3 regions of the Streptomyces sp. NPDC056987 genome follow, and region 1 is predicted to be linked to each of the others. Evidence: riboswitches for the same ligand, from Rfam matches in the RefSeq annotation. Region 1 holds a riboswitch; each other region holds the start of a gene.

What was found. A riboswitch is a leader RNA that binds a small molecule or an ion and turns the genes downstream of it on or off. The one in region 1 is predicted to bind thiamine pyrophosphate.
Region 2: it holds a riboswitch for thiamine pyrophosphate, as region 1 does, so the genes downstream of both, thiC (phosphomethylpyrimidine synthase ThiC) here and ACFTZC_RS23005 (thiamine ABC transporter substrate binding subunit) in region 1, are expected to answer to the same signal.
Region 3: it holds a riboswitch for thiamine pyrophosphate, as region 1 does, so the genes downstream of both, thiO (glycine oxidase ThiO) here and ACFTZC_RS23005 (thiamine ABC transporter substrate binding subunit) in region 1, are expected to answer to the same signal.

What each region holds. Positions count from the first base shown of each region.
Region 1 is NZ_JBHURV010000020.1:73,290-83,292, forward strand. It holds gene pyrH (UMP kinase) at 115-879, shown strand; gene frr (ribosome recycling factor) at 1,009-1,566, shown strand; gene ACFTZC_RS22995 (phosphatidate cytidylyltransferase) at 1,566-2,633, shown strand; gene rlmN (23S rRNA (adenine(2503)-C(2))-methyltransferase RlmN) at 2,849-3,955, shown strand; TPP riboswitch at 3,995-4,120, shown strand; gene ACFTZC_RS23005 (thiamine ABC transporter substrate binding subunit) at 4,211-5,335, shown strand; gene ACFTZC_RS23010 (ABC transporter permease) at 5,506-7,119, shown strand; gene ACFTZC_RS23015 (ABC transporter ATP-binding protein) at 7,119-8,210, shown strand; partial or broken gene ACFTZC_RS23020 (glycosyltransferase) at 8,256-8,501, shown strand; gene ACFTZC_RS23025 (LOG family protein) at 8,520-9,647, opposite strand; gene ACFTZC_RS23030 (hypothetical protein) at 9,979-10,003, opposite strand, start outside.
Region 2 is NZ_JBHURV010000033.1:23,002-33,004, reverse strand. It holds gene hisC (histidinol-phosphate transaminase) at 1-161, opposite strand, end outside; gene ACFTZC_RS30915 (LacI family DNA-binding transcriptional regulator) at 565-1,677, shown strand; gene ACFTZC_RS30910 (metallophosphoesterase) at 2,100-3,530, shown strand; gene ACFTZC_RS30905 (hypothetical protein) at 3,681-4,526, shown strand; gene thiC (phosphomethylpyrimidine synthase ThiC) at 4,647-6,587, opposite strand; TPP riboswitch at 6,580-6,724, opposite strand; gene ACFTZC_RS30895 (YibE/F family protein) at 6,817-8,229, shown strand; gene ACFTZC_RS30890 (SsgA family sporulation/cell division regulator) at 8,358-8,792, opposite strand; gene ACFTZC_RS30885 (IclR family transcriptional regulator) at 8,896-9,666, opposite strand; gene ACFTZC_RS30880 (DUF5326 family protein) at 9,809-10,003, opposite strand, start outside.
Region 3 is NZ_JBHURV010000007.1:3,891-13,893, forward strand. It holds gene metF (methylenetetrahydrofolate reductase [NAD(P)H]) at 1-687, opposite strand, end outside; gene thiE (thiamine phosphate synthase) at 849-1,499, opposite strand; gene ACFTZC_RS10405 (Rv2175c family DNA-binding protein) at 1,641-2,006, opposite strand; gene ACFTZC_RS10410 (NAD(P)/FAD-dependent oxidoreductase) at 2,107-3,270, opposite strand; gene ACFTZC_RS10415 (hypothetical protein) at 3,414-3,773, opposite strand; TPP riboswitch at 3,823-3,936, shown strand; gene thiO (glycine oxidase ThiO) at 3,934-5,205, shown strand; gene thiS (sulfur carrier protein ThiS) at 5,217-5,417, shown strand; gene ACFTZC_RS10430 (thiazole synthase) at 5,423-6,217, shown strand; gene pknB (Stk1 family PASTA domain-containing Ser/Thr kinase) at 6,366-8,309, shown strand; gene ACFTZC_RS10440 (deoxyribonuclease IV) at 8,316-9,170, shown strand; gene ACFTZC_RS10445 (sulfite oxidase-like oxidoreductase) at 9,218-9,850, opposite strand.

The sequences.
Region 1 (10,003 bases):
CATTACTTCGCAGGCGGCCGGGCGACCGCAGATCTGACGAGGAGGCCATTGCCGCACAGGGAACCGTAAGGACCCCGGCAATGGCCTTCTTCGTATGTGCACGAGGAGATCTCCATGGAACAGGCCGACAAGAGCGTCGAGAAGAGCGACGACGGCAAGAAGCGACGCTTCATGCTGAAGCTGTCCGGTGAGGCGTTCGCCGGCGGAGGGGCGCTCGGAGTCGACCCCGACGTCGTCCACGCCATCGCCCGCGAGATCGCCGCCGTCGTCCGCGACGGCGCCCAGATCGCGGTCGTCCTGGGCGGCGGAAACTTCTTCCGCGGCGCCGAACTCCAGCAGCGCGGCATGGACCGGGCCCGCTCCGACTACATGGGCATGCTCGGTACGGTCATGAACTGTCTGGCTCTCCAGGACTTCCTGGAGAAGGAAGGCATCGACTCCCGCGTGCAGACGGCCATCACCATGGGCCAGGTCGCGGAGCCGTACATCCCGCTGCGCGCCGTACGCCACCTGGAGAAGGGCCGCGTGGTCATCTTCGGCGCGGGTATGGGCATGCCGTACTTCTCCACCGACACCACAGCCGCCCAGCGCGCCCTGGAGATCGACGCCCAGGCGCTGCTGATGGGCAAGAACGGCGTGGACGGGGTGTACGACTCCGACCCCAAGACCAACCCCGACGCGGTCAAGTTCGACGCGCTCGAATACAGCGAGGTCATCGCCGGGGACCTGCGTGTCGCCGACATGACCGCGATCACGCTGTGCCAGGACAACCGGTTGCCGATCCTTGTCTTCGAATTGCTGAAGGAAGGCAATATCGCGCGCGCGGTCAAGGGTGAGAAGATCGGCACACTCGTGAGCGACCAGGGCACCCGGAGCTGATCCCGGGCTGCCCCGCACGGGGAGGATGGACAAAGCCCTGCCGGTCGGACACCGTGCAGGACAAGACGCGACGCAGGTTCCGCCGGCCGGCAAGCATGCCGGGCCCACCAAGACACGCAGGAGCAAGTGGTGATCGAAGAGACCCTCCTCGAGGCCGAGGAGAAGATGGAGAAGGCCGTCCTGGTCGCCAAAGACGACTTCGCCGCGATCCGCACCGGGCGTGCGCATCCGGCGATGTTCAACAAGATCGTGGCGGACTACTACGGTGCCCTCACCCCGATCAACCAGCTCGCCTCGTTCGCCGTACCCGAGGCGCGGATGGCTGTGGTGACCCCGTTCGACAAGAGCGCGCTGCGCAACATCGAGCAGGCCATCCGGGACTCCGACCTCGGCGTCAACCCGAGCAACGACGGCAACATCATCCGGGTGGTGTTCCCCGAGCTGACCCAGGACCGCCGCAAGGAGTTCATCAAGGTCGCCAAGACCAAGGCGGAGGACTCGAGGATCTCGATCCGCGCCGTACGCCGCAAGGCCAAGGAGACGATCGACAAGCTGATCAAGGACGGCGAGGTCGGCGAGGACGAGGGACGCCGCGCCGAGAAGGAGCTCGACGACACCACCGCGAAGTACGTCGCACAGGTGGACGAGCTGCTCAAGCACAAGGAAGCCGAGCTGCTCGAGGTCTGATGAACGACTCTTCCCGGGGGGCCTCGCCGACAGCCGGTTACTGGGGACCGACCGACCAGGGGGCCGCCCCGGCGGGTCCCGCATACGATGAGCATCCCGCACAGCAGACTCGGCCCATGCCCATCGTGCCCGACGAACCCGCGAACGGCGGGGACCAGAATGACGACCGGGGGGCTGCTCGGCCGGGCGGCCCCCTGTTCCGTGACGAGACTCCGCAGGAGCCCATGGCCGTCCCCCCGCCGTCCCCGCCGAAGAAGCGGGCCGGTCGTGATCTGCGTGCGGCCATAGGGGTCGGTGTCGGGCTCGGCGCGGTGGTCGCCGCGTCGCTCTTCATCGTCAAGGCCGTGTTCGTCGGCGTCATCGCGATCGCCGTGGTCGTGGGGCTGTGGGAGCTCACCTCACGGCTCGACGAGAAGAAGGGCATCAAGGCACCACTCGTGCCGCTGGCGGTGGGTGGCGCCGCGATGGTCGTCGCCGGATACGCGCGCGGCGCGGAGGGCGCCTGGGTCGCGATGGCCCTCACCGCGCTCGCCGTGCTGATCTGGCGGATGACGGAGCCGCCCGAGGGTTACCTCAAGGACGTCACCGCAGGGGTCTTCGCCGCGTTCTACGTACCGTTCCTGGCGACCTTCGTCGCGATGATGCTCACGGCGGGAGACGGCTCGCAGCGCGTGCTGATGTTCCTCGTGCTGACCGTCGTCAGCGACACCGGCGCGTACGCCGTCGGCTGGCGCTTCGGTACGCACAAGCTCGCGCCGCGCATCAGCCCCGGCAAGACCTGGGAGGGGCTCGGCGGCGCCGTCACCTTCGCGATGGTGGCCGGCGCGCTCCTGATGGAGTTCCTGATCGACGGCGGTGCCTGGTGGCAGGGGCTGCTGATCGGTCTGGCCGTCGCGGCCAGCGCCACGCTCGGCGACCTCGGCGAGTCCATGATCAAGCGCGACCTGGGGATCAAGGACATGGGCACGCTGCTGCCGGGGCACGGCGGGATCATGGACCGGCTGGACTCGCTGCTGCCCACGGCGCCGGTGGTCTGGCTGCTTCTGGTGCTCTTCGTGGGGTCCTGACGGGCAGGGCCCCGGCAGAGCACAGGGGGCTTCCTGTCAAGGCACACGGGCGGCTGTGGCCGGTACGGCACCGGGCGCCCAGTACGGGGCGCCGGCGGTCGTGGAGCGCGCAGCAGAGGAGGGGGTACGTCGCCCACGGGGCGGCGGCCCCCTTTCCCATGTCACCGCATACGGGGAACGGGCCACGGGGCGCCGTCTGCGACACTGGACGGACCATGCCTGCACCCGGAGAACTCACTTTCGTCGCGCCGCGCGGAGCCAAGAAGCCCCCGCGGCATCTCGCCGACCTCACCCCCGCCGAGCGCCGCGAGGCCGTCGCCGCCATCGGAGAGAAGGCGTTCCGCGCCAAGCAACTGTCGCAGCACTACTTCGCGCGCTACGCGCACGACCCCGAGCAGTGGACCGACATCCCGGCCGCCGCGCGGCAGAAACTCGCGACGGAACTGCTGCCCGACCTGATGTCGGTGGTGCGGCACATCTCGTGCGACGACGACACGACCCGTAAGACGCTCTGGCGGCTGCACGACGGCACCCTCGTCGAGTCCGTGCTGATGCGCTATCCCGACCGGGTCACCATGTGCATCTCGTCGCAGGCAGGCTGCGGGATGAACTGCCCCTTCTGCGCGACCGGCCAGGCCGGTCTGGACCGGAACCTGTCCACCGCGGAGATCGTCCACCAGATCGTCGACGGGATGCGTGCCCTGCGCGACGGTGAGGTCGCCGGCGGCCCTGCGAGACTCTCCAACATCGTCTTCATGGGCATGGGCGAGCCGCTCGCCAACTACAAGCGCGTCGTCGGCGCGATCCGCCGACTCACCGATCCTGAGCCGGACGGTCTGGGTATCTCGCAGCGAGGGATCACCGTCTCGACGGTCGGGTTGGTGCCCGCGATGCTGCGCTTCGCCGACGAGGGCTTCAAGTGCCGGCTCGCGGTCTCCCTGCACGCTCCCGACGACGAACTGCGCGACACCCTGGTGCCGGTCAACACACGCTGGAAGGTGCGGGAGGTGCTGGACGCCGCGTGGGAGTACGCGGAGAAGTCCGGCCGCCGGATCTCCATCGAGTACGCCCTGATTCGCGACATCAACGACCAGGCGTGGCGGGGCGACCGGCTCGGCAGGCTCCTCAAGGGCAAGAGGGTGCACGTCAACCTGATCCCGCTCAACCCCACTCCCGGCTCGAAGTGGACGGCGTCGCGCCCGGAGGACGAGAAGAAGTTCGTCGAGGCGATCGCGGCACACGGCGTACCGGTGACCGTACGCGACACACGGGGCCAGGAGATCGACGGTGCGTGCGGACAGTTGGCCGCCACGGAGCGCTAGTGCGGCCTGGGGGTAACCTTGGCCCGAAACACATTGCATATTTTCCGACAGGGGAGCGCCACAGCGCTGAGAGTGCGGCACATGTCCGTGAGAACGGGCAGCGGCCGCAGACCCTCTGAACCTTGCCCAGGTCATTCTGGGTAGGAAGTTCGGACATCACTCAAGCTGTTGCGCCCTGCCCGGGGACCGGTCCGCGCCAGCGGCCCGCCCCGGGTGGGGCCGCGTCTTCTCCTGGACATCCCAGGAGGAAAACCAGTGGGTACCATCCGTATCCGTACCGGCGCCAGAAGCGCGGCGTCCGCCGCGATCGCCGCGGCGATCGGCGTCGCCACCCTTGCCGCGTGCGGCGGCTCCGACGGCTCCGCGTCGTCCGGCGACGGGGGGAGCGACGGTACGAAGTCCAAGACCGTCACCCTTGTCAGTCACGACTCGTTCAACGCCTCCCCCGCGGTGCTGAAAGAGTTCACCAAGGAGACCGGCTACACCGTCAAGGTCCTGAAGAGCGGTGACGCCGGCGAAGCACTCAACAAGGAGATCCTCACCAAGGGATCACCCCAGGGCGACGTGTTCTTCGGCGTCGACAACACCCTGCTCTCCCGCGCACTCGACAATGGCCTGTTCACTCCGTACGAGGCAAAGGGCCTGGACCGTGTCGACGCGAGCGCGCGGCTCGACAAGGAGAAGCACCGGGTGACACCGGTCGACACCGGCGACATCTGCGTCAACTATGACAAGAAGTACTTCGCGGACAAGAAGCTCGCGCCGCCGCAGTCCTTCGACGACCTGATCAAGCCCCAGTACAAGAACCTCCTCGTCACCGAGAACGCCGCGACGTCCTCGCCCGGTCTCGGCTTCCTCCTGGGCACCGTCGCGCGCTACGGGGAGGAGGGCTGGCAGGACTACTGGAAGAAGCTCAAGGCCAACGGAGTCCAGGTCGTCGACGGCTGGGAGCAGGCGTACAACGAGAGCTTCTCCGGCTCCGCGGGCGGCGAGAAGGCCAAGGGCGACCGGCCGCTGGTCGTCTCGTACGCCTCCAGCCCGCCCGTAGAGGTGCTGTACGCGAAGCCGCAGCCCCAGCAGGCCCCTACGGGGGTCGCCACCGGGACCTGCTTCCGGCAGACCGAGTTCGCCGGGCTGCTCGACGGCGCGAAGAACGAGGCCGGTGGCAAGGCGCTGCTGGACTTCCTGATCAGTGAGAAGTTCCAGGCGGACATGCCGCTGAACATGTTTGTCAATCCGGTGGCCAAGGGCGTCGCTCTCCCCGAGCTCTTCACGAAGTTCGGCGCGACGGTCGACCGGCCCGAGACCGTGGCGCCCGACCGGATCGCCGCCAACCGTGAGCAGTGGATCCAGTCGTGGTCGGCACTCGTAGTGAAGTAACCACCGAGGACGAGGGCTGGGCCGTGGAGGACGGCCGGACCCGGCGGGGCGTCCTGCGACGACGGGGCGGCGAACAGGGCGACGTACGGGGCGGTCTGTTGACCTCTTCGCGGTGCCGGGAGCGGCGGGCGCGGCGGCGCGGGCACGGAGGCGCCGTACGCCTCGCTCTCATGGCCGGGCCCGTCGCTTTCTTCGCCGTCTTCTTCGCCTACCCCGTGGCCGCGATCGTCGGGCGCGGCTTCACGACGGACGGTGCGTGGCAGTTCGGCCGCGTCGGCGACGTACTGAGCCGCCCCGACATCCTCGGCGTCCTCTGGTTCACCACATGGCAGGCGCTCGCCTCCACCGTGCTCACCCTGCTGATCGCCCTGCCGGGCGCCTATGTCTTCGCGCGCTTCGCCTTCCCGGGCAAGCAGCTTCTGCGCGCCGTGGTCACCGTGCCGTTCGTGCTGCCCACTGTCGTCGTCGGCACCGCCTTCCTGGCGCTGCTCGGACGCGGTGGACTCCTCGACGAACTGTGGGGCGTACGGCTCGACACCACTGTCTGGGCGATCCTGCTCGCTCATGTCTTCTTCAACTACGCGGTGGTCGTACGCACCGTGGGCGGCCTGTGGTCGCAGCTCGACCCGCGCCAGGAGGAGGCCGCGCGCGTACTGGGCGCCGGGCGTCTCGCGGCGTGGTGGCGCGTGACGCTGCCCGCGCTCGCTCCGGCCGTCGCGGCCGCCGCGCTGATGGTCTTCCTCTTCACCTTCACCTCTTTTGGCGTCGTGCAGATTCTCGGTGGCCCCGGCTTCGCCACCCTTGAGGTCGAGATCTACCGGCAGACCGCGCAACTCCTCGATCTGCCCACCGCCGCCGTGCTGACGCTGGTGCAGTTCGCGGCGGTCGGCGTGATCCTCGCCGTTCACGCCGGAACCGTACGGAGGCGGGAGACCGCCCTCAGGCTCGTCGACCCCGAGCAGACCGCGCGTCGACCGCGCGGCGCCGGGCAGTGGGTGCTGCTGGGCGGCGTACTCGCGACGGTCGCACTGCTGATCCTGCTGCCGCTGGCGGTGCTCGTAGAGCGCTCCCTCGACGGCCCTGGCGGCTACGGCTTCGCCTACTACCGGGCGCTCGCCTCGGTGGACGCGAGCGGCGGCACCTTCCTCGTGCCGCCGCTGGAGGCCATCTGGAACTCGCTGCGGTACGCGCTGGTCGCCACGGCCATCGCGGTGGTGGTCGGCGGCCTGGCCGCAGCCGCGCTGACCCGCCGCGCCGGACGCCTCGTACGGGGCTTCGACGCGCTGCTGATGCTGCCGCTCGGCGTCTCCGCCGTGACCGTCGGCTTCGGCTTCCTGATCACGCTCGACAAGCCGCCGCTGGATCTGCGGGCCTCATGGATCCTGGTGCCGCTCGCCCAGGCGCTGGTGGGCGTTCCCTTCGTCGTACGGACCATGCTGCCGGTGCTCCGTGCGGTGGACGGGCGGCTGCGCGAGGCGGCAGCCGTCCTCGGAGCGTCCCCGCTGCGGGCCTGGCGGGAGGTCGATCTGCCGCTGGTACGGCGGGCCACGCTCGTGGCGGCAGGGTTCGCCTTCGCCGTCTCGCTCGGTGAGTTCGGCGCGACGGTCTTTATCGCGCGCCCCGACCGGCCGACGCTCCCGGTGGCCGTGGCACGGCTGCTGGGCCGACCCGGCGAGCTCAACTACGGGCAGGCGATGGCGCTGTCCACGGTTCTGATGGTGGTGTGCGCCGTGTCGCTGCTGGCGCTGGAACGTATCCGTACCGACCGCGCGGGAGAGTTCTGATGTCCTTGCTGACCCTGTCGGACGTCACGGTACGGTTCGGCACCGCGGCGCACGCCGCGCTCGACGCGGTCGATCTGGAGATCGCCGAACACGAGATCGTCTGCGTTCTCGGGCCGAGCGGCAGTGGCAAGTCGACCCTGCTGCGCGTCGTGGCCGGTCTCCAGGCACCGGACGGGGGGCGAGTGTCCCTCGACGGTGCCGACCAGACCGGCGTGCCGGTGCACCGGCGTGGCGTCGGCCTGATGTTCCAGGACCACCAGCTCTTCCCGCAGCGCGACGTGGCGGGCAACATCGCCTTCGGCCTGCGGATGCGCGGCGCGTCACGCGACGAGCAGGCCCGGCGGGTCGAGGAACTGCTCGGACTCGTGGGCCTGCCAGGGGCCGGACGGCGGGCCGTCGCGGCACTCTCGGGCGGCGAGCAGCAACGGGTCGCCCTGGCCCGGGCGCTCGCGCCGCGGCCGCGGCTGCTGATGCTGGACGAGCCGCTCGGCCAGTTGGACCGGAGCCTGCGCGAGCGTCTCGTCGTCGAACTGCGCGGCCTCTTCGGACGGCTGGGGACGACGGTACTCGCCGTCACTCATGACCAGGGAGAGGCGTTCGCGCTCGCCGACCGCGTCGTGGTGATGCGCGACGGCCGTATCGCGCAGAGCGGCAGACCACTGGAGGTCTGGCAGCGGCCAGCCTCCGCGTTCGTGGCACGGTTCCTCGGCTTCGACAACATCGTGAGCGCGACCGTGGGCGACGGGGCCGCGGACACGGCGTGGGGCAGGATCCCGGTGCCGGACGGATCCGCGCAGGGAGAACGGCTGCTGCTGGTGCGCCCGGCCGGGGTACGACTGGTCGACGCGACGCAGGGCCTGCGCTGCACTGTCGAGGCCCGTACCTTCCGGGGCAGCAGCGTCGCCGTGCTGCTGCGCCCCGAACGGGGCGAGGACGGATCCGTCCTGGAGGCCGAGTGCGGGCTGCACGCCGCTCCCGCGGAGGGCGCCACGGTGGGGGTCGTCTTCATCCGCGAGGATGTGGTGGTCCTGGAAGAGCGGGAGGAGCACCCCGTACCGGAGGAGCGCTCCGTGCCAGGGATCCACGCGTAGAGCAGGCGCGCCCCCTACGGGGCGCGCGGGGCATGAAGGCCGCAGGAGGCAGCGGCGGCGGGACTGCCGGTGCCGACCGGCGACTCGGGCGGCGCGGCCGACGCAGTGCGCGACGGCGAGACGGGACACGTCGTGGACGGTCGTCGCGTCGGGGAAGTGGCCGACCGGCTCGTACGACTGCTCCGTGACCCCGAGACCGCCCGTGAGACGGGACCGAAGGGCCACGACCGGGTTCGGACGGAGGGGGACCGGGTCCGTTCGTACGAGCGACTTGCCGCTCTCCTGGGGTGAACCGACGGCGCCCTGCCCTCAGCTGGCGGAGAGCCTGGCGAGCGCCGCGGGGGCCTCGTCCACCGAGTCGACGAGTGTGATCCGAGCTTCCATCGGGCGTTCCTTCGCCAGTGCTTGGAGCAGCGGCCACGTCGGGAAGCGCTCGGTCCAGTGGGCGCGGTCGACCAGGACCATCGGGGTCGGTTCGCCGCGCGACTCGTAGTAGTTCGGCGTCGCGTTGTCGAAGATCTCCTGGACGGTGCCCGCCGCGCCGGGCAGGAACACCACGCCCGCGTTGGAACGGGCCAACAGGCCGTCCTCACGGGTCGCGTTGGCGAAGTACTTCGCGATGTGGCCCGCGAAGGCATTGGGCGGCTCGTGTCCGTAGAACCAGGTGGGGATGCCGATGGAGTCCTCGCCCTTCGGCCAGCGCGCCCTGACGTCGAAGGCGGCCCGCGCCCACGCCGAGACCGAGGGAGCGAACGACGGCACCTCGGAGAGCACTTCTAGAGCCTTGTCCAGCATCTCGTCCGGGTGCGAGGCGGCGTACGCGCCGAGGTTCGCGGCCTCCATGGCGCCGGGGCCGCCACCGGTGGCCACGGTCAGTCCCGTACGAGTGAGGGCGCGGCCCAAGCGCGCCGCGCCGGCGTACGCGTCGGTGCCCCGCGCCATGGCGTGGCCTCCCATGACGCCGACGACGCGCGCGCCGGTGACGAGTTCGTCCAGGGCGTCCGAGATCGCGTCGTCGTGCACCGAGCGCAGCATGGACGCGAATATGTCGCCGTCGGCCTTGGTCCGCTGGAACCAGGCGTAGGCACGGGCGTCGGGCGTGGCCTCGTAGCCGCCCCCCGTGAGGCCCTCGAAGAGCTGGTCGGGGGAGTACAGGAACCCTCGATAGGGATCGAACGGCAGGTTGGGCACGGGCGGGAAGACCATGGCACCGTCGGCGCGCACCTTCTCCGCGGCGTCGGGCTCCATGGGGCAGCCGAGGAAGACGGCATCGGTGGTGTCGGTACGGAGAAGCTCCGGCGTACGGGCCGTCAGATCGACGGACTGCACCCGGTATCCGCGGAGCGTCCCCGCGGCATGTACGGTGCGGTCGAACTCGTCGAGGGACTCGATCTCGCGGTCCTGGCGGTACGCGGTGGGCTGCTCGTCGTTCGACATGGGCTCACGATAGGGGATCCCTTCGAGCCCGGTCCGGGAGGCCGGTGAGATGGCTGCCGAGGCGAGCCCGGCGAGACGGTGCGGTGCGACGGGGCGGGATCGTGGACGCACCGTGGGTCCGTGCGCGCCGTACGGGGCGGCGTCGCGGAGTGCTCGGCCGCACCGTACGCCGCGGTGGGCGGCGCGTTCCCGCGGGCCGGCCCTGGCGGCAAGGGCGCCGCCCCTGCCGCCGGGGTACGTGTTGGTCGGCTGCCCCCCCACTTCTCTCGCGCCGTCGACTACCCCCGCACAGCCCGCGCCCCGTGGCGCGGCGTGTCCGTCGGCTTTGCTCCTATCTGGACAGCGGAATCGCGGCG
Region 2 (10,003 bases), on a different contig from region 1:
GCCGAGATCGCCTGCTCCATCACCCCGGGCAGCGGGGGGTAAGGGTTCTCGTTGGAGGACAGCTTGTACGCGACGGGCCCGTCCGACGCGGCCGGCCTGCCCGGCTTGTACGTCGGAATGCCGTCCAGCTCGGCGCGCAGCTTGGGGCTCGTCTCGCTCACCGCGGGTCCTCCTCGGCCGTTCATCCGGTGGGCGCCCGGTCCTGCACCGTCCGGGCGCCTTCAATGCTGCTCACCTTATGAGGATTGACGGCCGCCGCGGACGCCGGGCGCCCGGAAAAGGACGCAGGCTCCGGAAAACAGGGGGGAGCACTTACGTCCCTCCCGAGCGCCGGTGGCTCACGCCGTGGCGCGCATCCCTCGTAGAGGTGAGTTGAGACCTCTTCGAAACATGGGCCTCTCAACAGGTCCAGACCGCTCCTTACATAGGAGACCATGGCAGTAACGATTAACTCCCTTGTGTTCCAAGGAGGTTGGCCTTGGTCTGTCTTGCAGAAACGTGCCTGCTGCCGGGTGCATATGCGACCGGCCCCACCGCCCGATCGAGCCCTACTATCGGCTCGCCATGACAGCAGCAGGGAAACACCAGGTGAGCCGGACGGACACAACCCGCCGGGGAAGCCGGCAGAGTCGGGCGGGCATCCGGGACGTCGCCGCCGCAGCCGGTGTCTCCATCACGACTGTCTCGGACGCGCTCAACGGCAAGGGACGGTTACCCGACGCCACCCGGAGCCATGTCCGAGAAGTAGCGGAGCGCCTCGGCTACCGCCCGTCCGCCGCCGCCCGAACCCTCCGTACCGGCAAGTCGGGGCTCATCGGCCTGACCGTGACCACGTACGGGGATGAACCTTTCACCTTCACCGAGTTCGCCTACTTCGCCGAGATGGCGAGGGCCGCGACCTCCGCCGCCCTCGCCCGCGGCTACGCCCTCGTCATCCTCCCCGCCACCTCCCGCCACGACGTCTGGGCGAACGTCGCCCTCGACGGCACCGTGGTCATCGACCCCTCCGACCACGATCCCGTCGTCGCCGAACTCGTCCGCCAGGGCCTTCCCGTCGTCTCCGACGGCCGGCCCGCGGGCACCCTTCCCGTCACCGCCTGGGTCGACAACGACCACGAGGCGGCCGTCCTCGACCTGCTCGACCATCTCGCCGACGCCGGAGCCCGCCGTATCGGGCTGCTCACCGGCACCACCACGGACACCTACACCCGGCTCTCCACCACGGCGTACCTGCACTGGTGCGAGCGCGTCGGCCAGGATCCGGTCTACGAGTCCTACCCCGCCCACGACCCGTGCGCCGGGGCCGTCGCCGCCGACCGGCTGCTGGCCCGCCCGGACCGCCCGGACGCCGTCTACGGGCTCTTCGACCCCAACGGCACCGATCTGCTCGCCGCCGCCCGGCGGTACGGGCTGCGGGTACCGGAGGACCTGCTGATCGTCTGCTGCAGCGAGTCCACGGTGTACGCCTCCACCGAACCGCCCGTCACCACGCTCTCGCTGAAGCCGCGCCGGATCGGCACCGCCGTCATCCAGCTCCTCATCGACGCCATCGAGGGGATCGAGGCCGACCGGCCGGTCGAGCAGGTGATACCGACCGAACTGATCATCAGGACCTCCTCACAGCGCCGCCCGCCGCGCACCACGGTCAGCGCTCCCCGCTCACCGGCGGGCGACTGACCGCCGCCGTAGGCGACGCGTGCGCCACGGCCGTGCCGGTACGGGGCCGGCCCCGCCGGTTCCGTACCGCCTCCGTACCGGCGCCGTACGGAACCGGTACGGAGGCGGTACGAAAGCGGGACGCGATCGCCCGCGGCCCGGCGATTCGGGGCCGTACGACGCCTCTCGGCGCCCCGCGGCACCATGCGGCCCGCGGATCCCGGCGCCCGGCCGAACGGTCGGACCTTCCGCATTTCGGGCGATCGGCGAGAAAACAGCCGCCGAACCGGCGGTACGATTCGATTCACCACCCCTGGTGCGTCGCAGAGGCCCGAGGTCATTCCTATGATGGGCGCACGACACCACGGACCTTCCCTTTTCCGCCGACGGACTCACTCCGTCCGGCAGGGCGGCGGGGCCGAGAGGTGTATTGCGGCACGACGGTGGTGGAGGGGTCGATGACACAGGGGGCCGGTCAGGGACCCGCGGTGCGGACGGCGACGTTGCGCGACTTCCGGGTGCCGCCGTACGCGCAGGTTCCCGTGCAGTCCGCACAGCCAGGGCAGGCCGGGCAGCCGGTCCGACCCGGGCAGCAGGAACCGGCCGGCACCGCGTCCGGCGGGCCCGGGCGGCCCCCCGTCGGCGCGCCGGAGCAGCCGGTCGCCGGAGCGGCCCCGTCAGCAGCCCCGCAGGTCCAACAGGGCGCCGTACAGGACGAGCTGGGCGCGGTGCAGGAGCAGTTCGGCGCGGTACAGGACCAGCTCGGTGCCGAACAGGAACAGCTCGGCACCGTCCCCGAGCAGCCGGCCGCCGGCCAGGACGCGCCCGCCGCCACCGTTCCGCACCCGGCCGCCGTACCCGGGACCGAGAGCCCCGAGCGCCCGGCGGCCGACGTGTCGGGCCACCCCGGCGACGCGGTACCCGCCGACGGGATGCCGGAGGGGTACACCCCCACCGAACGCGACCTTCCGGTGATCACAAGGGTCAACCGGGGCGACACCGTGCAGGTCGACATCGACCCCACCGAGGCCGCCGACTCCGACGGACCGGGACCGCTCTACGTCGTCGGCGACGTCCACGGCTATCTCGACGAACTCGTCGCCGCCCTCGGCGAACAGGGCCTGATCGACGCCGAGGGCCAGTGGGCGGCCGGCAACGCACGCCTGTGGTTCCTCGGCGACTTCACCGACCGCGGCCCCGACGGCATCGGGGTCATCGACCTCGTCATGCGGCTCTCCGCGGAGGCCGCGGCGGCCGGCGGCTACTGCAAGGCGCTGATGGGCAATCACGAACTGCTCCTCATCGGCGCCAAGCGGTTCGGCGACACCCCGGTCAACTCCGGTGCGGGCACCGCCACTTTCCAGGCCGCGTGGATCCTCAACGGCGGCCAGCGCACGGACATGGAGCGCCTCCAGGACGTCCATCTCCAGTGGATGTCCCATCTCGACGCGGTGGTCGAGGAGGACGGGCATCTGCTGATGCACTCCGACACCACGGCCTATCTCGACTACGGTTCGTCCATCGACGAGGTCAACGACACCATCTACCAGATCCTGACGCGCAATGACGCCGACGAATGCTGGGACCTGTTCCGCAAACTCACCAAACGCTTCGCGTTCCGTGACGAAGGCGGCCCCCAGGCCGTCCAGGAACTCCTCTCCCAGTACGGCGGAGGACGTGTCGTCCACGGCCACAGCCCGATTCCCTATCTGCTCGGCGAAGTCGGCACAGAAGACGCGTCGGACGACGAAGGCGACACCGGACCGGTCGTGGAAGGGCCACACGTATATGCCGACGGGCTGGCGATCGCCATGGACGGCGGAGTGACGATGGCAGGAAAACTGCTGGTCGTACGGCTTCCGTTGGCCAACTGAATCAATGTAGGACAGGTGTTTTCCGGAAACCCCCTGTTACGGCACGCCAAAACCGCTCTACCATCGGCTTATCCGTAGCAGGCTCTCCTCCGTTTCCGCCGACTGCGGCTCGTTCCACACGGGCGCAACGGCCCTACGGAGTATCGGGGGATGCACATGAAAAGCGCTCCGCACCTGCTGAGCGAGGATCGCGCGGATTTCGAGCGCATCCTCAGCGATGTGCTGCGTAATGCACACGAACGTCCGGACCTCGCCGCCGTCGGGGAGCGGCTCAACGCGGAGCAGTTGCGCACCATGGCGCTGAACGCGACGGGCCGGATCGCCTCCTCCGCGACGGCGGAGTACGAGCACTACGCCAAGATCCGCGAGGAGTCCCGCTCACCGGGCACCACCACGTCCATCCGCGACTCGGTGCTGGCACCCGCGGAGGACGCCACGACGGACTCCGGCGCCGGGCTCACGGCCGTCATCACGGTCCTGGTCCCCATCCTCGGCGGCACCGCGGCGGCGATCTTCCTGCTCGTCGGCTATCTCCTGAAGGCCCTCGACCCGGCGCCCGCGTTCGCGGACAGCATGCTCGCCGTGGGCTGGTTCTTCGCGGCCGTGACCGCGCTCGGCATCCTGGCCGCCGCGATAGGGCTGCTGGTCACCGCGTTGCGCAACAGCTCGACCCAGCTTCCCGCAGACGAGACGGCCGGCGGAGAGCTGCCCGACGAGGTCGCCCGCGCACGCGAGGCGTGGCGCCATGCCCTGCTGGAACGCGGCATCCTGCCCTTCCTGCGGGCCGCCCTGGACGACCCGAGCGCGGACCCGGCGGCGCCGGCCCCGCCTCGTTCGTCCGGTCAGCTCCCCAAGATCGGCTACAGCAGGCCGGACTTCAGCAGCCCCGACGAGGGCTCCTCCGCCGGACAGCGGCCGAACTTCAGCAGCCCGGACTTCAGTGGTCCGGACTTCACCAGCCCCGACTTCGGCGGCCCGGAGCACCGGCCGGAATGACCCCGGCAGGTGGTCCGGGCCGCTCGGTCGCGTCATGACCGACGCCGGACCCGGGGCGGGGCGCGGGGCCCGGCCCTGGGACAGAGATCCGGCCCTCCGAGCGGCCCGGCGCGGGAGCGGTCAGTCGACCAGCGGCAGATAGACCCGGTTGCCGGCCGCGGCGAACTCCTTGGACTTCTCCGCCATGCCCGCCTCGATCTCGTCGGCCGACGCACGGCCCGCAGGGTCCGTGCCGTCCGCACGGTCCGTGCCATCCGTGCCGCCCGTGTCGTGCGCGCCGCTCGCCGGCTCGCCGCCGTGCTTGCGCCGGATGTCCTGCGAGATCTTCATCGAGCAGAACTTGGGCCCGCACATCGAGCAGAAATGAGCCGTCTTCGCCGGCTCCGCCGGCAGCGTCTCGTCATGGAACTCCCGTGCCGTGTCCGGATCGAGCGCCAGGTTGAACTGGTCCTCCCATCGGAACTCGAACCGGGCGTCCGACAGCGCGTCGTCCCACTCCTGCGCCCCCGGGTGGCCCTTCGCGAGATCCGCCGCATGGGCCGCGATCTTGTACGTGATGACGCCCGTCTTCACGTCGTCGCGGTCCGGCAGGCCGAGGTGTTCCTTGGGGGTGACGTAGCAGAGCATCGCCGTCCCCCACCACGCGATCATCGCCGCGCCGATCCCGGAGGTGATGTGGTCGTACGCCGGAGCCACATCGGTGGTCAGCGGGCCGAGCGTGTAGAACGGCGCCTCCTCGCAGATCTCCTGCTGGAGGTCGATGTTCTCCTTGATCTTGTGCATCGGGACATGCCCGGGGCCCTCGATCATCGTCTGTACGTGGTGGCTCTTGGCGATCGAGTTCAGCTCGCCCAGCGTGCGCAACTCGGCGAACTGCGCCTCGTCGTTGGCGTCCGCGATGGAGCCCGGCCGCAGCCCGTCGCCGAGGGAGTACGTCACGTCGTACGCGGCGAGGATCTCGCACAGCTCGTCGAAGTTCTCGTACAGGAACGACTCCTTGTGGTGCGCGAGACACCACGCGGCCATGATGGAACCGCCGCGCGAGACGATGCCGGTCTTGCGGCGGGCCGTGAGCGGCACGTACCGCAGCAGGACACCGGCATGGACCGTCATGTAGTCGACGCCCTGCTCGGCCTGTTCGATCACGGTGTCCTTGTAGATCTCCCAGGTCAGCTCCTCGGCCTTGCCGTCGACCTTTTCGAGCGCCTGGTAGAGCGGCACGGTGCCGATGGGCACGGGGGAGTTGCGCAGCACCCACTCGCGGGTGGTGTGGATGTTGCGCCCGGTGGAGAGGTCCATGACCGTGTCGGCGCCCCAGCGGGTCGCCCATGTCATCTTGTCCACCTCCTCCTCGATGGAGGAGGTGACCGCGGAGTTGCCGATGTTGGCGTTGACCTTCACCAGGAACCGCTTGCCGATGATCATCGGCTCGATCTCCGGGTGGTTGACGTTGGCCGGCAGTACGGCGCGGCCCGCGGCGATCTCCTCGCGGACGGTCTCCGGGGAGACGTTCTCGCGGATCGCGACGTACTCCATCTCCGGCGTGATCTCCCCGCGGCGGGCGTACGCGAGTTGGGTGACGGCGCGGCCCTCGCGGCCCCGGCGGGGCTGGCGCGGCCGACCGGGGAAGACCGCGTCAAGTCCCCGCAGATCGGCCGCCGCTCCGCTCCGTAGCAGCCCTCCGCGCGGGGAAGTGTGCTTGAGCCCGTCGTCCTCGGGTCGCGGTGGCCGGCCCGCGTACTCCTCGGTGTCGCCGCGGCCGATGATCCAGTTCTCCCGCAGCGGCGCGAGTCCGCGGCGCACGTCGGTGACGACCTCGGGGTCGGTGTACGGCCCCGAGGTGTCGTACAGCGTGACGTCCTCGCCGTTGGTGAGGTGGACCTGGCGGACCGGCACCCGGAGATCGGGGCGGGAACCCTCGATGTATCCCTTGTGCCAGCCGATGGGCCGTCCGCCCTCGGTCCCGCCCCGGAGGGCCGGATCCGCGCCGGTGTCCGTGCTGGTGTCCGTGCTGGTGTCCTCCGAGCCGGAGGCAGGCGTGTGTGCGTCCTGAACGGTCATGAGACCTACTCCCTACGCCGGCATTACCCGGTAACAGGTTCAGCGGTCGGCGCAGCGCAGGTGTCCGGGGACTCGTCCCCGGGACTACACGTCAGCGCCCTCTCAGCCCGGTGCTCCGAGCTCCCGCGTGTGCAAAGGTGCCTCCACGCTAGCGTCAGATCGGGCGCGCTGAACAGAGGGCCCCGCGCTTCCTCCGCCTTCTTGCGATGATCGGTCGGTGACACCACCCATGCAGACCCACGAATCGGACGGCCACGCACACGGCCACTCGCACAGTCATGGCCCCGCCGCGCCGGTCTCCCGGCACCTCCGCAAGGTGATCGCGGCGGTGCTGATTCCGTTCGCGGCCGCCGTGGTGGTCGGGCTCGCCGTGCTCTGGCCGGGCGGTGCGCCCGCGCACGAGCGGACGGGTGTGGGCTTCGACCGGCAGACCTTCGACGGCCAGGTGGTCCAGGTCGAGCGGGTCGCCTGCAAGGACGTGAACGCCTCCCAGGTCCCTTCGACCGGTGACACCTCGACGCCGCAGGGCCGCGAGGCGGTGCGGGAGGAGACCGGCGAGTGCAAGAAGGCGACGGTCGAGCTGAAGAGCGGCAAGGAGAAGGGCCACACCTTCATCGAGATCGTCCAGCCGGACGCGCCACGGCAGTTTCACGTGAAACAGGGCGTTGTGGTCGCCTACGCACCGGACGCGCCCCGTGATCTCCAGTACTCGGTGTCCGATGTGGACCGCCAGTTCCCGCTGACGCTGCTGGCGGGGATCTTCGCGATCGCGGTGATCGTGGTGGGGCGGATGCGGGGGGTCATGGCGCTGGTGGCGCTCGTGGTCTCGTTCGCGATCCTGACCCTGTTCATCCTGCCGGCGATCCTCCAGGGCTCGAATCCGCTGGTGGTGGCGGTGGTGGGGGCGAGCGCGATCATGCTGGTCGCGCTGTATCTGTGTCACGGGTTGACGGCCCGCACCTCGGTGGCGGTGCTCGGCACCCTGATCTCGCTGCTGCTGATCGGACTGCTGGGGTCGCTCTTCATCGGCTGGGCGAGCCTGACCGGCAACACCGACGACAGCACGGGGCTGATCCACGGTCTCTACCCAGAGATCGACATGAGCGGTCTCCTGCTCGCCGGCGTGATCATCGGTTCGCTCGGCGTGCTGGACGATGTGACGGTGACGCAGACCTCGGCAGTGTGGGAGCTGCGCCAGGCGGATCCGACGATGGGGCCGCGGGCGCTGTACCGGGCGGGCATCCGGATCGGCCGGGACCACATCGCGTCCGTGGTCAACACACTGGTGCTGGCCTACGCGGGCGCCGCGCTGCCGCTCCTGCTGCTCTTCTCCATCGCGCAGTCGAGCGTGGGGACGGTCGCCAACAGTGAGCTGGTGGCGGAGGAGATCGTACGGACGCTGGTGGGGTCGATCGGTCTGGTCGCGTCGGTGCCGGTGACCACGGCGCTGGCGGCGCTGGTGGTCTCCGCCGACCGGTCCGTCCCGGAGAACCCCCCGGCTCCGTCCACGCAGCCCGCCTCTCCGGGACCGGGCGCGGGACCTGGGGCGGGGCCTGGTCCCGGACCTCTGGAGCCGGGGATGCTGGTGCCTGCCCCGCCCACGCGCGCCCCGGGCAGCAGGGGCCGCCGCCGCAAGAAGTAGGGCGGGCGAGCCTCTCCGGAGCGGCTCCGGAGAGGTCCTGAGCGGCCCGCGGGGCCGCCCGTACCCTTGCGGGGTCCCGTGGACACCCCGGACACCGGAATCACCCGGACGGCCCCCTCAACAAGCCCTCAGCCGGCGTTCTCCTCGGCGAGGATGCGGCCCAGCTCCTCCTCAAGACTGTCCTCGAAGTCGCTGAGCGTGCGCTCCTGGCCGAGCGGAACCAACCGGTCCGTACGGTCCAGGAAGGCCACCAGCGGCGCGGCACTGACCCGGAAGAGCGCGTGGTCGTCGCCGACCTGGAGCCGCATATGGACGTCGGACAGGTCCTCGGGCGTCGTCGGCGAGATGTGCACATCCCCGTCCCCGCTGGGCGTGTTGATGCCGTCGAGCAGCAGCTCGCGGCCGAAAGTCCAGGTCACAGGCGCGTCGCCGGGCAGATGGAACGTCATGCGCACCGCGTACGGATCAGCCACCTTGTAGTGGAGTTCCACCGGGATACGGAACGACAGCTCCTCGGAGACGAGGAAGCTCATCAGGACCTCGGCCTGGACCGACTCGCGCATCGTTGTACTCCGGAGTAGATGGAACAGTGGCTGGGAATGATCCCCGTTGACCCTCTTGACGCCATAGTCCTGTAAGCGCTAGCAGATCACAAGGAGTAATTTTTCAGATACTGATAGAGAGGATTTGCGAGGTCAGCAGGGATCCGATCTCTCTGCGTAACCGCTCGGCCGCCGGAAGCAGTCGTTCCTGTTGACGGAGCGGTATAGAAATGGCCAGCGCGGCCGCGGCGGATCCGACAGTGATCGGCACGGCGGCGCATACCGTCCCGAGCCGGTACTCCTGGCGGGCCACGACCGGTTCCATCCGCCCCAGCGAGTCGAGACGCTCCAGCAGGGTGCTCCGGTCCCGTACCGAGTACGGGGTGAGCGGGCGGACGGGATAGCGGTCCAGGTGGTCCCGGCGGGACGCCTCGTCGAGCTGGCTCAGCAGACACTGGCCGATCGCGTGGGCATGGGCGGTCGCGCGGAAGTCGGCGCGGGCGTCGACCGCGGGGCACGCGGGACTGTCGGCCACGCAGAGGAGGTCCATCTCGCCCTCGTGGTAGACCGCGAAGTACACGGGGACGCCGAGCGCGTCGCGCAGTCGGCCGAGGACCTCGGCGAGGGTGGCGCGGCGGCTCCGGGCGGCTCCGGCGCACACCAGCCGCTGGGCGGCGTCCCCGAGAACGAAGACGCCCCTCTCGCGGCGGAGATAGCCCTCGTAGGTGAGGGTGCGCAGCAGGTGATAGGCGGTGGGGAGGGCGAGCCCCGCTTCCCGCGCGAGCTGTTTCGCGGTGGCTCCGTGGGGATGGGCTCCCACCGACTCCAGCAGTCGCAGCGCCCGCCGCACCGATCCGATCAGGGTGGGAGCCGCGGCGGATGTAGCTGTGACCAAAGATCACCCCCAGGCGTGCTGACGGGCCGGAGGCCCGCCGGGTGCGGCAGAGGTGAGCCACTCTAGGGGCAGGTCGGGGCGGGGGTTGGTTTCCCCTTCACCTTTCCCTCGGGCGGGCTAACAGCCGTATGGACTGACAGCCCTACCAGTCACCGCGCGACGAGGACGACGCCGTGAACTTCCGTACGACGTAGATCAGTCCGCCGACCAGGGCGACGAATATCAGCACCTTGAACAGCAGGCCGATCACGAACGCGAGCAGGCTGATGATCAGCCCGCCGAAGACCACGATGGCGATCGCGGGCACCGCGATCCACTTGACCCACCAGGGCATGCC
Region 3 (10,003 bases), on a different contig from region 1:
CAGCATCTTCACACTGGTGACCGGCATGATCTCCGGAATGATCGGGGTCGCGCAACCCGCGGCGTCGACCCGGTCGCGCAGCCGCAGATAACCCTCGGGCTCGAAGAACATCTGGGTGATCGCGTAGTCGGCGCCCGCCCGGCACTTGGCGACGAAGTGGCGGATGTCGGTGTCCCAGTCGGCCGAGCGCGGATGCATCTCGGGGAAGGCGGCCACGCCGACGCAGAAGTCTCCGGACTCCTTGATGAGCCTGACCAGGTCGGCCGCGTACCGCACGCCCTCGGGGTGCTCGATCCACTCCCCCATCGGGTCGCCGGGCGGGTCGCCCCGTACGGCGAGGATGTTGCGTATCCCGGCGTCGGCGTACTGCCCGATCATGTTGCGCAGCTCGGCGACGGACTGGCCGACGGCCGTGAGGTGCGCGACGGGGGTGAGGGTGGTGTCGGCGGCGATCCGTTCCGTGGCCCTGACCGTGCCGTCCCGGGTGGAGCCGCCGGCCCCGTAGGTCACGGAGACGAAGCTCGGGGCGACCGCCTCGACCCTGCGCAGCGCGTTCCAGAGGTTGCGCTCACCCTTCTCGGTCTTGGGCGCCCAGAACTCGAAGGAGTACGAGGTTTTGCCGGTCGCGAGCAGATCACGCACCGTGCGCGCGTGATCCGATCTGGTCGAAGCTGTACCGAGGGCCATATGTGCAGGTTATCCAGGGCGTGGCGGCGACCCAACCGGGCGGGAGGCTTTCAGCGGTATTGCCCGGCAAGTGTCCATCCCTCGGACATACGCCGGACACCTGTGACACGGCCCCGCCACTGGTCAGGTGGCGCGCGGCCGGAACACCCTTCCGCCGCCGGTCAGGCGGCGCGCGCCCGTATCCGTCCGGCCAGGGCCGCCGTCGCCGCCGCCGGGTCGTCGGCCTCCGTGATCGCCCGTACGACGACGACGCGGCGGGCCCCGGCGTCCAGCACCTGGTCCAGGTTGCCCGCGTCGATCCCGCCGATCGCGAACCACGGGCGGTCCGTGCCGCTCGCCGCCGCGTACCGCACCAGGTCGAGGCCCGGGGCGTGCCGGCCCGGCTTGGTGGGGGTGGGCCAGCAGGGGCCCGTACAGAAGTAGTCCACGCCGGGCTCGGCGAGCGCCGCGTCCACCTCGGTGCGCGCGTGGGTGGAGCGGCCGATCAGCGGGGTGGGGCCGAGGATCGCCCGCGCCGCCGGGACGGGCAGGTCGCCCTGGCCGAGGTGGAGCACGTCGGAGCCGATGGCGTGCGCGACGTCGGCGCGGTCGTTCACGGCGAGCAGCCTGCCGTGGCGGCGGCAGGCGTCCGCGAAGACCCGGAGGTGGTCCAGTTCCTCGGCCGCCTCCATGTCCTTGTCGCGGAGCTGGACGATGTCCACGCCGGAGGCCAGCACGGCGTCGAGGAACTCGGGGAGGTCCCCCTGCCGTTTGCGGGCGTCCACGCACAGGTAGAGCCGGGCGTCGGACAGTGCCTCGTGGGGCGTGGGCATGGGAAGGTCCCCCCGTTGGATCCGCGTCCGCAAACCGCATCCGGAACCGCGTCCGGAACCGCTCGCGGAGCTGTGTGTGGAGCTACGTGACTTCCTGGACGGGCGGCGGCGGGCGCCGCCCGTCCCCGGATGATGAGGCCGTCAGACGGCGAGCGCCTGAGCCCGGCGCTTCACCTCCGTACCGCGATTCTCGCTGAGCGCCTGCGCGGGGGTGCCGGGCAGGCTGGGGTCGGGGGTGAAGAGCCACTCAAGCATCTCTTCGTCGGTGAAGTGGTCGTCCCTCAGGAGCGTCAGGGTGCCGGCGAGCCCCTTGACGACCTTGGTGCCGTCGATGAAGGCGGCGGGAACCTGGAGCGTCCTGTTCTCGCCCCGGCGCACGGCGATGAGCTGGCCTTCCTTCACCAACTGCCGCACGCGCGTCACCTCGACACCGAGCATTTCGGCGATATCGGGCAGGTGAAGCCAGGCGGGGACGAGAGCATCGATCTTTGCGTCAATCTCGGTCACAGGACAAGCGTGCCATCCCGGACTGACACCGGGCACCCCGAGCCACCCCGGACGGGGTGGAAACCAGGGCACAACGGACCCGGACCGCCCGCCGGACGGCTCAGCGGACCGCCTTGCGCAGCGGTACCGCCGGGTCGGCCGTCAGCTCCCGGTCGAGGCGCGCGCCCGCCTCGATCAGCTTGCGGCCCTGGGCCAGGTCGCGGGGGCGCCCCACGGCCAGCAGGGCCACCAGGACGCCGTCGCGCAGCCAGACCGCCGACCAGGACGCCCCCGCGGGGTCGCCGCGCCGTACCAGGGTGTCGGCCGCCCCGTGGTGGCCCGCGTACTGGACGAACCGGCCGAACTGCTCCGACCAGAAGTACGGCACCGGATCGTAGACCGGGTCGGTCTCCCCGACGGCCTGCGCGGCGACCGTGAGCGGCCCCTGGAGCGCGTTGTCCCAGTGGTGGACGAGGAGCCGTTCGCCGTAGCGCGCGGACGGGAAGGAGGCGCAGTCACCGACCGCGTACACGTCCGGCAGCGAGGTGCGCAGCCGTTCGTCCGCGGTGATCGAGCCGTCCGCGCCGAGCGCGATGCCGGAGCCCGCGAGCCAGGCCGTCGCGGGCCGTGCGCCGATGCCGACGACCACCGCGTCCGCGGCGAGCCGGCGGCCGTCCGCGAGGATCACCGTGCCCGGCTCGACGGCGGCCACACCGGTGCCCGTCAGCAGTTCGGCGCCGCTCTCCGCGTACCAGTCGGTCATGGGGGCGGCGACCTCGGCGGGCAGGGCGCCCGCGAGGGGCCGGTCGGCCGCCTCCACGACGGTCACCACGCACCCGGCCTCACGGGCGGCGGTGGTGAACTCCGCGCCGATCCAGCCGGCGCCCACGACGACGACCTGCCGCCGCCGCTCCAGTACGGGGCGCAGCCGCACGGCGTCGTCGAGCGTGCGCAGCGGGTGGACCCCGGGCACGCCCTCCGTGCCGGGCAGTACGGCGGGTTCGGCGCCGGTGGCGATGACCAGCACGTCGTACGGGACGGGCCCGGCGGTGGTGTCCAGCTCCCGGTCGGACGGGCGCAGCCCGGTGGCTTCCAGGCCGAGCCTGAGGTCGACGGAGAGGGCCCCGAAGTCGATGTCGAAGGCGGACCCTTCGGCCGTGCCGAGCAGGATCGCCTTGGAGAGCGGGGGCCGGTCGTAGGGCGGGTGGGGTTCCGCGCCGATCAGGGTGATCCGGCCGCCGTATCCCTTCTCGCGCAGGGCGACGGCGGTCCGCACCCCCGCCATGCCCGCGCCGACGACGACCACCCCGGGCTCGTCCGGCCGCCCGTCGCGCGGGTCCCACCCCTCGTGCCCGTCACGTCCGTGTGCCTGCCGCTGTTCGCTCACCCGGTCACCTTAGAGGTCGCGGACAGGTAGGGCGGCGGTGATCAGACAACCACCGGAGCGCCGGCGGGCAGCTCCTCCACGACGCTCGTCCCGCTGCCTTCCCGGGACTCCCACTCCCAGCTCTCCTCCAGCCGGACCCGGCCGTCGGGGAGGTCGACGACGGTGGAGACGCAGTGCCCCGAGGACGTCTCGCCGCCCTGCCTCAACTGGACGTAGCGGAAGTCGAGACGGTCGCCGGTACGCGTTCCCACGAGGTGGCCGCGGACCACGTCGCCGCCTTCGTAGGAGGCCCAGATACGGCCGTCCTCCTCGTGGTAGACGAAGCGGGTACGGGTCCCGACCTGGCCCGGGGCCTGGTCGGCGACGGGTGAGAGGACGAGTCCGTCCAACGAGCGGGCCATGGTGACGCTCCCTTACGACCTGGTGGACGGCGCGTTAGTCTGGCGGTCGACACTACCTCGCGGGAGTCCGGACGCACCGGGCTGAGAGGGAGGCTGGAGCGGCCTCCGACCGTACGAACCTGATCCGGGTCATGCCGGCGAAGGGAGGGGCTGGACGCCCATGCACGCACCCACACGGTCATCGTCCCGCACACCGACATCCCGCACACCGCCATCCCCCACGGGGTACGACGTCCTGGTCGTCGGCGGCGGGATCATCGGTCTGGTCACGGCCTGGCGCGCGGCCCTCCGCGGGCTGCGTACCGCCGTCGCCGACCCGGACCCGGGCGGCGGCGCGGCGGGGGTCGCGGCGGGCATGCTCGCCGCCGTCACCGAGCTGCACCACGGCGAGCAGACCCTGCTCGGGCTCAATCTCGCCTCCGCCGGGCGGTATCCGGCGTTCGTCGCGGAGCTGGAGGAGGCGAGCGGCCGGGACACCGGGTACCGGGCGTGCGGCACGCTCGCGGTGGCCCTGGACTCCGACGACCGAGCGCAGCTCCGCGAACTGCACGCGCTGCAGCGGCGCTCGGGGCTGGCCTCCGAGTGGCTGACGGGGCGCGAGTGCCGGCGTCTGGAGCCGATGCTGGCGCCGGGGGTTCGCGGGGGCCTGCGGGTCGACGGCGACCACCAGATCGACCCGCGCCGGCTCGCGGCGGCGCTCCTCACGGCGTGCGAGCGGGCCGGGGTGGTCTTCCACCGCGCCTGGGCCCGGGAGCTCACCGTCGTACGGGACCGGGCCGCGGGCGCCGTCCTCGCCGACGGCGGCGCGCTCGCCGCGGACCGGGTGGTGCTGGCGGGCGGCAGCCTCAGCGGCAGGCTGGCGGGCGTGCCCCCGGAGGCGGTGCCGCCCGTACGGCCCGTCAAGGGGCAGGTCCTGCGCCTGACGATGCCGCGCCGCCACGGGCCCTTCCTGTCTCGGACGGTACGGGCCGTGGTGCGGGGCGGCCAAGTCTATCTGGTGCCGCGCGAGAACGGCGAGCTGGTCGTCGGCGCGACCAGTGAGGAACTGGGCTGGGACACGACGGTCACGGCGGGCGGGGTGTACGAGCTGCTGCGCGACGCGCACGAGCTGGTGCCCGGCATCACCGAGCTGCCGCTCACCGAGACCCGCGCCGGGCTGCGCCCCGGCTCGCCGGACAACGCGCCGCTGCTCGGGCCGACCGTGCTGCCGGGTCTGTCGCTGGCCACCGGCCACTACCGCAACGGGGTCCTGCTGACGCCGGTCACCGGCGATGTCCTGGCCACGGTCCTGACGACGGGTGAACTCCCGCCCGAGGCGGCGCCCTTCACCCCGCTGCGCTTCTCCGCCGGCGCGTCCGGCACGTCCACCACTCCCGCCACCGCGGCCGCGTCCGGCGCGTCCGCGGCCGCCCCTGTGGAGCAGTCCGCATGAACACCACCGTGATGCATGTCTCCGTCAACGGCGAGCGACGCGAGTTCGCCGCCGCGACCACCCTCGACACCGTCGTCGCGACCCTCACCCCGGCGCGCTCCGGGGTGGCCGCCGCCGTCAACGAGACGGTGGTCCCCCGTACCCGCTGGTCCGGCACCGCGCTCAGCGACGGCGACCGGGTCGAAGTACTCACCGCCGTCCAGGGAGGCTGACGGACATGGCCGACGATCTGCTCACCATCGGCTCCACCACGTTCGCCTCCCGGCTGATCATGGGGACGGGCGGGGCGCCCAGCCTCGATGTCCTCGAACGCTCGCTGATCGCCTCCGGCACCGAACTCACCACGGTCGCGATGCGCCGACTCGACCCCACCGTGCAGGGGTCCGTGCTCTCCGTGCTGGACCGGCTCGGCATCCGCCCGCTGCCCAACACGGCGGGCTGCTTCACCGCCGGCGAGGCCGTCCTCACCGCGCGCCTGGCCCGGGAGGCGCTCGGCACCGAGTGGATCAAGCTGGAGGTCGTCGCGGACGAGCGCACCCTGCTGCCCGACCCGGTGGAGCTGCTGGACGCCGCGGAGACCCTCGTGGACGACGGGTTCACCGTCCTGCCGTACACCAACGACGACCCGGTCCTGGCGGCGAAGCTGGAGGACGTGGGGTGCGCGGCGATCATGCCGCTCGGCTCGCCCATCGGCTCCGGGCTCGGCATCCGCAACCCGCACAACTTCCAGCTCATCGTGGAGCGCGCCGGCGTCCCGGTGATCCTGGACGCGGGCGCGGGCACCGCGTCGGACGCCGCGCTCGCGATGGAGCTGGGGTGCGCCGCGGTGATGCTGGCGTCCGCGGTCACCCGCGCCCAGGAGCCGGTGCTGATGGCCGAGGCGATGCGGCACGCGGTGGCGGCGGGCCGGCTGGCGCGGCGGGCGGGCCGGATCCCGCGCCGCCACTTCGCGGAGGCGTCCTCCCCGGTGGACGGGGTGGCGGCGCTCGACCCGGAGCGGCCCTGCTTCTGAACCGCCCGGCGCGCCACACGCGTACGGGGCCGAGGCGCGTCCGGTGCGTAACGGCGCTCCGGGAGGCCTGTCACAGGTCGGCTTCAGTCGTGCGCCCGCTCCGACCGGGGCTTCGGGAGTGTCGGCGGTGACTCGTAGACTCACCGGCGTGGATACGACCCTTCAGGACCCCATCGTCGGGCAGGTGCTCGACGGCCGTTACCGCGTCGAGGCGCGGATCGCGGTCGGCGGCATGGCCACGGTCTACCGGGCCGTGGACACCCGGCTCGACCGGGTCCTGGCGCTCAAGGTGATGCATCCGGCGCTCGCGGCGGACGTCTCCTTCGTGGAGCGGTTCATCCGCGAGGCCAAGTCGGTGGCGCGGCTGGCGCACCCCAATGTGGTCGCGGTCTTCGACCAGGGCGCGGAGGGCGCGTACGTCTACCTGGCGATGGAGTACGTCGCCGGGTGCACCCTGCGCGATGTCGTACGGGAGCGCGGGGCGCTGCGCCCGCGGGCCGCGCTGGACATCCTGGAGCCGGTGCTCGCCGCGCTCGGCGCCGCGCACCGGGCCGGGTTCGTCCACCGGGACATGAAGCCGGAGAACGTGCTGATAGGGGACGACGGCCGGGTCAAGGTCGCCGACTTCGGGCTGGTCAGGGGCGTCGGGGAGGTGACCAACACCACCGGGACCGTCCTCGGCACGGTCTCGTACCTCGCGCCGGAGCAGATCGAGTACGGCACGTCCGACACCCGCGTCGATGTGTACGCCTGCGGGGTCGTCCTGCACGAGATGCTGACCGGTGCCAAGCCGCACTCCGGGGACACCCCCGCGCAGGTCCTCTACCGCCATCTCAACGAGGACGTGCCGGCCCCGTCCGCCGCCGTTCCCGGGCTCGCCCCGGAGCTGGACCGGCTGGTCGCCGCGGCGACCGCCCGTGACCCCGAGGACCGGCCGCTCGACGCGGTCGCGCTGCTGGCGCTGGTCCGCGCGGCCCGTGCGGCGCTCACGGACGCGCAGCTCGACGCCGTACCGCCGCGGGCCAGGCCCGAGCCGGCGGCCGGCGCGGACGCCGACGGGCGTACGACGGTGATCCCCCGGATCCGGCCCGTCGAGGAGCCCGACGACGAGCCCGTCCGGCACACGAGCCGGCTGGAGATGCCGCCCCCGGACGCCGGGCCGCCGGCCGGCCGGTCCCGGTACGGGGCCGGGGGGCGCCGGGGGATGCCGTCGCGCGGGGTGCTCGCGGCGGTCGTCGCGGTGCTGCTCGTCCTCGGGGTGGGGACGGGGGTCTGGTACATCAACTCGGGCCAGTTCACCCGGGTGCCGTCGCTGCTCGGGCAGACGGAGCAGGAGGCGCGCGAGCGGCTCGGCGCCGAGGGCCTGGACGCGAAGGTCACCCGGGACTTCAGCGACAGCTTCGACCGGGGCACGGTGATGGGGACGGATCCGGAGCCCCGCTCCCGGGTCCGGGGCAGCGGTCCGGTGACGCTGGTCATCTCGCGCGGCCCGGAGATCGTCCGGGTGCCCGACCTGACCGGCAAGACGCTGGCCGAGGCGCGGTCCGCCCTGAAGGAGGCCGGGCTGGCCGCCGGCCTGGTCAAGCGGGAGTTCGACGAGGACGTCGCGCGGGGCACGGTGATCAGCTCCACGCCCGCGGCGGGCCGGGACGTACGGCCCGACGCGGGGATCGCGCTCCTGGTCAGCAAGGGCGCCCCCGTCGACATGCCCGATGTGACCGGCACGTCCGTGGCCGACGCCACCACCGAGCTGGAGGACGCGGGGCTCACGGTGAAGATCGCCGCGGAGCAGGTGAACGCCGCGCAGGACGAGGGCACGGTCGCCCGGCAGTCCGCCGCCGAGGGGACCCGCCTGGCGCAGGGCGACACGGTCACGCTGACGGTCTCCAAGGGCCCGCGGATGGTCTCCGTACCGGATGTGACCGGGCAGGGCACCGAGGCCGCGAAGAAGGTGCTGGAGGACGCGGGCTTCCAGGTGGAGGTCGAGCGGAGCTTCCCGTTCCTGGGGGACACCGTGGGCGAGCAGTCCGTCACCGGCGGCGAACAGGCCCCCGAGGGCTCCACCATCACCCTCAAGACCAAGGGACTCTAGACACAGATGCGCAACCCTGTCGGCGCCCATGTCCCCGTGGCCGGCGGGCTCGCCACGGCCGGTCTGGCGTACGCGCGCGAGCTGGGCGCGGAGACCGTCCAGGTCTTCGCGGCCAATCCGCGCGGCTGGGCGACGCCCGCCGGGAATCCGGCGCAGGACGAGCGGTTCCGCGCCGAGTGCGCGGCGGCGCGGATCCCCGCGTACGTACACGCCCCGTATCTGATCAACTTCGGCTCGCACACGGAGGCGACCGCCGAGAAGTCCGTGGAGTCGCTCCGCCACAGTCTGCGGCGGGGCCGGGAGATCGGCGCGCTGGGTGTGGTCGTGCACACCGGTTCCGCGACCGGCGGCCGGCCGCGTGAGGTGGCGCTCGCGCAGGTACGGGAGCGGATGCTGCCCCTCCTGGACGAGCTGACCCACGACGACGACCCGTTCCTGCTGCTGGAGTCGACGGCGGGCCAGGGCTTCTCGCTCTGCTCACGGACCTGGGACTTCGGCCCGTACTTCGACGCGCTGGACTCCCACCCCCGGCTCGGGATCTGCCTGGACACCTGCCACATCTTCGCCGCGGGGCACGACCTGACCGGGCCGCACGGCATGCGGCAGACCCTGGACCTGCTGGTGGACACGGTCGGCGCCGGCCGGCTCAAGCTGATCCACGCCAACGACTCCAAGGATGTGACGGGCGCGCACAAGGACCGGCACGAGAACATCGGCGCGGGGCACATCGGGGAGGACCCGTTCCGCGAGCTGTTCACGCATCCGGCGACCGCGGGCGTACCGCTGGTGATCGAGACCCCGGGCGGCAAGGAGGGGCACGCGGCGGACGTGGCCCGGCTGAAGAAGCTGCGCGACGGCTGAGCCCTCACTCCCGGCGGGGCCCCGGCCGCGTAAAGAGTGCGGGGCCGTCAGAGTTCGGGGCCGTCGCCCGGGAGTTCCTGGTAGGAGTAGCGCTGCTCGGACCAGGGGTCGCCGACGTTGTGATAGCCGCGTTCCTCCCAGAAACCCCGGCGGTCGGCGGTCATGTATTCCACGCCCCGGACCCATTTCGGGCCCTTCCACGCGTAGAGCTGCGGAACGATGAGCCGTACCGGAAATCCGTGTTCCGCGGTGAGCAATTCGCCGTCCTTGTGGGTGGCGAAGATCGTGCGGTCGGATACGAAGTCGGCGAGCCGCAGATTCGAGCTGAAGCCGTACTCGGCCCAGACCATCACATGCGTGACGTTCGGCGCGGGCGGCGCGAGTTCCACGACCGTCCGGGCGGGCACCCCGCCCCATTCGGCCCCGACCATGCTGAATTTTGTGACGCAGTGCAGATCGGCGACCACGGTGGAGAACGGCAGCGCCGAGAACTCACCATGGTTCCAGCAGTGTTTGTCGCCGTCGGCGGTCGCGCCGAAGACCCGGAACTCCCAGCGTTCCTGCCGGAACTTCGGTACGGGGCCGTAATGCGTGACCGGCCAGCCGCGCTGCAGGCGCTGTCCCGGCGGCAGCTCGGACACTTCCGGCTCCCGACGCTCCCGGCTCTCCGGCTGACCCATGCCTTCCATGGTGACAGACCGGGAGGGGTGGTGATGACCAGGTACACCTCGATTCCGGCAACTCCTACTAAGCGTGCACTTACTGGACGACCTCCGGATCACGGTGCGAGGATGCCCAGCATTCCGCTCCGTCACCGGCTTGGAAGGAGTCCG